One region of the Glutamicibacter ectropisis genome, then DNA from elsewhere that is predicted to be linked to it. Evidence: riboswitches for the same ligand, from Rfam matches in the RefSeq annotation. Region 1 holds a riboswitch; the other holds the start of a gene.
What was found. Region 1 has a riboswitch for thiamine pyrophosphate ahead of thiM (hydroxyethylthiazole kinase). Riboswitches for the same ligand answer to the same signal wherever they lie in the genome.
Positions count from the first base shown of each region.

Region 2: another riboswitch for thiamine pyrophosphate. It lies ahead of QMQ05_RS12575 (ECF transporter S component); the one in region 1 lies ahead of thiM (hydroxyethylthiazole kinase).

Region 1 covers NZ_CP125942.1:74,663-78,127, reverse strand. The annotation lists gene QMQ05_RS00365 (hypothetical protein) at 62-1,432, shown strand; gene QMQ05_RS00360 (GntR family transcriptional regulator) at 1,429-1,794, shown strand; TPP riboswitch at 1,832-1,926, shown strand; gene thiM (hydroxyethylthiazole kinase) at 1,916-2,710, shown strand; gene thiE (thiamine phosphate synthase) at 2,703-3,344, shown strand; gene thiD (bifunctional hydroxymethylpyrimidine kinase/phosphomethylpyrimidine kinase) at 3,326-3,465, shown strand, end outside.
Region 2 covers NZ_CP125942.1:2,677,734-2,681,198, forward strand. The annotation lists gene QMQ05_RS12570 (ATP-binding cassette domain-containing protein) at 1-1,316, opposite strand, end outside; gene QMQ05_RS12575 (ECF transporter S component) at 1,313-1,933, opposite strand; TPP riboswitch at 1,997-2,120, opposite strand; gene QMQ05_RS12580 (DUF4235 domain-containing protein) at 2,194-2,445, shown strand; gene mnhG (monovalent cation/H(+) antiporter subunit G) at 2,509-2,901, opposite strand; gene QMQ05_RS12590 (monovalent cation/H+ antiporter complex subunit F) at 2,901-3,167, opposite strand; gene QMQ05_RS12595 (Na+/H+ antiporter subunit E) at 3,164-3,465, opposite strand, start outside.

The DNA of each region.
Region 1 (3,465 bases):
AAATTGGTTCAGTGATACCATCAACGTTCCAATTGATGAGCAAAGTAGTCTCGATACCACTGTGAGCATTGCAGTGGCAGCCACCCCGGGCGTGTGGATCGCCTTCATCTATATCGCCAGCCAGTACACCTGGCCACGCAAATTAAAACCGCTACGCACCGCGACCCTCACCCCACGTTCCTTGACCAGTCCCATACCCAAGAAGCTAGTGGCTACGTTGCTCATCGTCCTGGTCTTAGCTTGCGTGAGCCTCTACTCGGTTCGGGATGTCACAGCCATTGCACCGGTACCCGAACTTGAAATCAGCACCGATGACTATTACTCCAGCAGCCCTTCGCAGGACGGTTTGCGTGCCGCAGGCGAGGTCCTACCGTTCCTCTATGCGAGCCTAGGATTCCTCATATTGGCAGCGGTGATCGCTTCCATTGTTATTCTTCGGCGCAAACCACTGCCGGGCATCTCACAGCACAACAACCAGCTACTCCGCACCACCTGGTTGAACCGCCTCTACCGCACCGTTACGGTGTCGATCGCGGTCCAGGCCGGAGAAGCACTGCACTACAAGGCCCAATGGTTTCATCATGAGTCCTCGCGCTATATCGATGGGTCCGGTGCAGGTATCGACTACATGGAAAGCATGTCCCGAATCGGCGGCACCTTGGACTCGACAGCAAACTACGCTGTGCTGGGAATTTCGGTCATCATGTTTCTTTGGCAGCCGCCGACAAATTATGAAAATGTCGCGACAAAGAAGAGAACACAGTTCAACAGGCTGCGTGACCAGTTACTCTCACTGCAGTTCGCAACAGCAACGCTCACGTTCGTTGCCCTTTTCATCACTTGGCTATCCCTGCCTGAGATTGATGAATACATGATGCCTACCGGCGAACGTGTAACCTGGATGTTGGTGATTCTCACCGGGGCGGCACTGTTTTATCTTGCCCTCAATGCGTTGTATCTGGGATATGTGAATGCGGTATCACGACAAATTTCTTCCGCCACCAAACATTCTGCACATCTACCCCTGTGGCCATATATTTGTGCCGGATTGTTCGTCGTCACGAGCGTATACTTCTTGATTTTTCCTCCGCTGGACTACTTATGGGGGTTCGTTGCGCCCAGTAAGATTGTTGTCATTGCGTTGGTAGTCGTATTGATCGCTGCGCACCTAGGATTTGTTTGGTTCTCGCGTAGAGCCAACATTGCATGGGAGGTGTCGGCAGACGAGGAAATTTGGTATCGCCGAGTCTTCGAGCTTCGCTCCTTGCGGACCATCACGGCCGCTATCGTTGCGATGTTGGTGGTCGGTTACGAATATCCTGTCCGACTAGATTTTCTCGCAGTCCTAATCTTCTTGTTGCCCGCGGTCATATTCCTTGAACGTCCAGCCGGCGGCGTAGCCAAGTCGCTTCAGAAATCCATCTCCTCATGAGCACGCATATCAGTGTGGATCTTGAGGCGGCCACCGCACCCTATGAACAGATTCGTTCGCAGATTGCTTCACTGATCAATCTCGGGGAACTGGTAGCAGGCAGTAAATTGCCCACAGTTCGCGCACTGGCCACGGATCTTGGTGTGGCTGCCGGAACGGTGGCGCGGGCCTACAAGGAGTTAGAAGCCGAAGGGCTCATTTCCTCTAGACGTCGCGCCGGAACCATAGTGAACGAACTCAGCGAACCGGTTGACGCTCACGAAGACCTCGTGGCAGCGGTAGACCATCTGTGGGAGTTAGCCGCTGCGCAGCAGGTTGATGCCGCCACCCTCAAGGCTTTGGTGGCACGACGTGAACGCTGAGGATTTGTTCTCGGCAACCCTTCTGCGTACTCTCTAAATCAGTGACACGGGGTGTCGGAGACGCCGACTGAGATGAAACCCGTCGAACCTGATCTAGTTCACGCTAGCGGAGGGATGTCGCATGACTCTGCCTACCGTTGCCCAAAAGTATCGGCAACACTCCCCCTTGGTTTTTTGTTTGACGAATACTGTCGTCACCAATTTCACCGCCAATGTTCTACTCGCTTCGGGTGCTTCACCAGCGATGACGGATCTGCCCGGAGAAGCTGGCCCTTTTGCGGCTGTCGCTTCTGCAGTACTGGTCAATCTGGGCACACCAAGTACAGAACAAATGGTGGCCATGGAAGAAGCTGTTCTCTCGGCGAGCGCTGCCGGCACCCCTTGGGTCTTAGACCCGGTGGCCGTGGGTGCATTGCCGGTACGCACCGACTTTGCACGGCGCATCGTGCAGCATCATCCAACCCTGATCCGCGGTAACGCCTCTGAAATCTTGGCCCTTGCAGGCAAGGATTCAAGTGGCCGTGGCGTCGACGCAGCAGATACCGTGCAGGCCGCCTTGGACGCCGGGCGTGAACTAGCCAAGGAGCATGAGTGCGTTGTTGCCATCTCCGGTGAAGCAGACGCGATCATCGATACCAACCGCACCGTGCTGGTGCACACCAACGGCATCGGACTGACCAGAATCACCGGTGGCGGCTGTGCCCTGGGCGCTTTCAACGCAGGCATGCTCGCAGTCCGTGAGGACCCCTTCGAAGCAGCCATCGCAGCCCATGGTTTATATGGCCTAGCCGCAGAAAAGGCCTTGGCTGCAAGCACGGGGCCGGGAAGTTTCGCCGTGGCCTTCCTTGATGCTTTAGCTGCTACGGAACCTGAAGAACTAGAGAATTTGAAGTACGAGGAATTGAACCATGGATAACATCGGCGCCTACCTAGTAGCCAACACCGCCAGCTGCACCCCACGCACCACCCTGGAAGTCATCGAAGGTGCAGTAGCTGGTGGCATCGAATGGATCCAACTGCGAGCCAAAGATGAGACCGCCCGCGAATTCTTCGAATTGACCTGTGCTGCGGCCAAACTGACCGAAGGCAAAGCGAAGCTACTGGTCAATGACCGCATTGACGTGTTCTTAGCGGCTCGCGCCGCCAGTGCGGCTGTCAGTGGAATTCATATTGGGCAGAAAGACATCCCAGTGCGCCTGGCACGCCAGATCATCGGTGAAGGCATCATCGGGTTGAGTGCTTCAACCGATGAACAGTTGGCACAGGCCAACCTAGACGCTGAGGTCATTGACTATCTTGGAGTCGGTGCGGTCCGCGCTACCCCCACCAAGAAGGATCATCCCACCCCAATTGGTCTTGACGGGTTTGCTCGGGCAGCATCGTTGACCGAACTGCCCTGTGTCGCTATTGGTGCAATCACCGCACAAGATGCGCAAGCGATCCGTGCCGGTGGAGGAAATGGTCTGGCCGTGGTCCGAGCCGTTTGTAACGCTCAAGACCCGCAGTCTGCCAGCGAGCAGCTCGTTGCAGCATGGGCGGCGGCACAGTGAAAAATATTCTCTCTATCGCCGGCTCCGACCCCTCCGGAGGCGCAGGTATTCAGGCGGATCTGAAGGCCATTGCCGCCAATGGTGGTTACGGCATGTGTGTAATCACCGCCTTGACCGCTCA
Region 2 (3,465 bases), 1.0 Mb from region 1:
CCCACGGACAGTCGACGCTTCTCCCCTCCCGACAGGGTAAAAGGATTCGCATCAGCAAGATGTTGTAATCCCAACCGAGCTAGCAAAGAATCAACGCGCGCATCAACCTGCTGCGCATCGTACTTTAGCTCCTGACCGCCACTGGCTTTAGCTCGCAAGGGAGCGAAAGCTAACTCTTCACGCACACTCTGGGTGACAAATTGATGCTCTGGTTCTTGAAACACCGATCCGATGCGCGCAATCAGCGCCCCAGCCTTCCAGCTAAAGGGCGAATTTCCCAAGCCATTGGCTAACGATTCGGTAGCCTGCAGCTCACCTGCTACCGGTTCCAACAATCCGCCCAGGGTCAAGGCCAGGGTAGATTTCCCAGCACCGTTCTCCCCGCGGATCACCGTCGCTGTGCCGGCACGGACCTTCAGGTTCACCTTCTGTGTCCGTGCTGATGATGCGGTACGGGCGCTGATCAGATCATGAGCTTCAAGCAATTGCTCTTGGGGATTAGTCTGTGCCTCAGTCAGTTCTAACTGGTAGTTCGGCACCCATAACCCGGCCTGCGAGAGTTCCGTTCGCAGCTCCTGATCATCATAGAGTCGCTGCGGATCTAGGTCGTGGGCGACGCCTCCGCCAGGTTCCAGCACGATCACTCGATCCATATGCTCAGCCCAGGCATCTAGTCGGTGTTCAACCACAATCAGTGTGGCACCACTTAGTTGGGCTGCGTTGAGTACTGCATCGCGTAAGGGGCGGATGCCCTCGGGATCCACGTTAGCGGTGGGTTCATCAAGCAACATCAGTCCCGGTTGCATCGCAAGGATGCCGGCCAAAGCTAGGCGCTGCTTTTGTCCACCGGATAATTCCTGCGTGCGATGATCCATGGGCAGCATCCCCAAGCCAACTGCCTCCAGGGCTTCAGGGATTCGTTGGCGAATGATTTGAGGATCTACTGCAAGGTTCTCGGCGCCAAAGGCTACATCGTCCGCAACACGGCTTTGTACCACCTGCGTCTCCGGATCCTGTTGCATCAGTCCTACCGGATGCTCTCGGGCAAACGCATCGGACCCGTCGATGAGTAGTTGACCAGAGATCTGTTCGGATTCATCTACTTCTAGCAAGCCCGCCAAGGCGTGCAACAGAGTTGATTTGCCTGCCCCTGAGGGACCTACTAGCAAGACTTTTTGACCAGCAGGAATCTGAACATCCAGTCCGGAAATAGCGGGACGCTCTCGTTCGGCATGCTGCCATCGAAATCCTTTGGCAGTGATTTCGGTACCACGCCTAGTCGTTGCTTTGGCGTCGGCGCTCACTACCGAGCTCATTTTGCCGCCAGTTTTCCAGTTTCAAGATGTGCCCGGCGGCTAGCCAATGCGCTCAACGCACCGGTCTTGGCCAGGCCACGTGTTGCCAGCCAGGACAGCAAGCCGGCAACAATCAGGCCGGAGATCCCGGTAGCGATCACGTGGAAGATCTTCAACGCAGGAGTGTATTCAACGTAGTAGGCCATGATGTATGCCTCGGAAATGCCGGCAAAGAGTCCGGAGAACAGGCCCGCGAGCAGGGAAACGCTAAGGTTCCATTTGCGGTATCGCACCGCCGCGAACACCAGTTCGGCGCCGAGTCCCTGAACGAACCCGGAGATGAGTACTGTCAGGCCGTAGTGCGAACCCAGTAGAGCTTCGATGACTGCCGCCAGCATTTCGCAGTACAGTGCGGCTCCGGGCTTACGGATGATCAGTGCGCCGAGTACTGCTGGGAAGAGCCAGACACCGGTGAGCAATGCGGATGCCGGTGGGAAAGCGACGAAGGCTAGGGAAAACAACCCGTACCCTGCGCTCCAGGCCCAGAAGATGACGCCCGAGGCGACGGCGATGACCGATGCGGTGACGATGTCAACCACGCGCCAACCGGTACGCTGCTTGGCTACTGCTTGATTCATTAGTGGTCCTCCTATATCAAGGAGGGGAGATGCACGGATTTTGGACGCACTGCGTCCTATCCGCATCCGAGATGCTCGACTTCCTTCGCCGGTACTAACCGGAGCAGGTTCGAGGGTCTGCGATCCATCGCACTCTCAGCGTCTTGCGACTTCACAAATGAAGTCTGACGCTCCCCTGTCGGAAAATTACTGCTCCCCCACCATACCGCAGGTATGCTGGGCAGAGGAACGATAAGTCACTACGTTGAAGCGAGGGCAAGATGAATACAGTGCAGAAACTTGCTACCACGGGTATCTCGATTGCCGCCGGTTTTGTCGGCAGTAAGCTAGTTGATCAGTTGTGGAAGGGTTTTACCGGAAACAAGGCTCCCCGCAAGGGTAGCGAAGAGGCCGCCGAGGCTTCGTTGCGTCAGGCTCTTGGATTCGCAATCTTCTCATCCATTGTCGCTGCCACCATTCAGGTGTTGGCTGACCGCGGCACCAACAAGGTTGTTGCGCGTCTAAGCAAGTAGTACTTAAAGCAACGGGCATCCCACCAATGGTGGGATGCCCGTTGCTTGCTTCTACCGTGGATATTACTTCTTCTCTTCCTCCGGTACTTCAATAACACCCGTAGCTGGCATGCTACTGACCTTATCGACCACGAGCTTCAGCTCATCAGCGTAGAGTGAGTCCTTTGCTGCGTGCTTGGTTCGATAACCAGAACGACCAATCATGTGCGCTGATACCGGGGCCGTGAGCAGCTGCATTCCCCACGCCAAGGCGAGTACGGGAACCACTGCCCAGCTGCGCAGGTGAATCGCGAGCCCGGTGAAGATCAGTAAGAACCCGAGCACCTGGGGTTTGGTGGCTGCGTGCATTCGAGTGAGCATGTCTGGAAAGGTCAGCAGACCGATGCCAGCGATCAAGGACATCAGGCAACCCAGGATGAGTAATACTGCCACGAGAATGTCGAGGAACATTTCCATTATGCGTTCCTCTGGTCAGAGACGTAGCGCGAGACCGTCACCGAACCAATGAAGCCCAAGGTGCAGGCGGCCACCACAAAGAGTAGGAAGTCAGTGTGTTTGTTGTAGATCATCTCTAGGCACAGGGCTACCGAGATAATCAGGAGCATCACGTCCAAAGCCAGAACGCGGTCAAGAATCGATGGTCCCTTTGCCACACGGATGACACAGGCGATGGACGCTAGACCCAACATGATGCCACAAATCCACATCACGATTTCTATCATTTTTTGCCCTTCATTCTCATCAGATTCGGTCCGCATTCGTGCTTGATCGCATCAAATTCATCATGGCTGCCAATCGCCATAATCATCCGGCGTTCGATGTCACGCACGGCTTCCCGGGCGCGCTCCATGTCCTGTTTTGACTCAATATTGATGTAGTGCAAATACAGTGTTGATGAGCTGCGGTCCACGTCAATGACGAAGGATCCTGGGATCAACGTCAAGACGTGGCCCACCGTGGTAACAATCAAGTCCGAGTCGGTACGCAAGGGAACCGCAATGACTCCACTGCGTGTTTTTT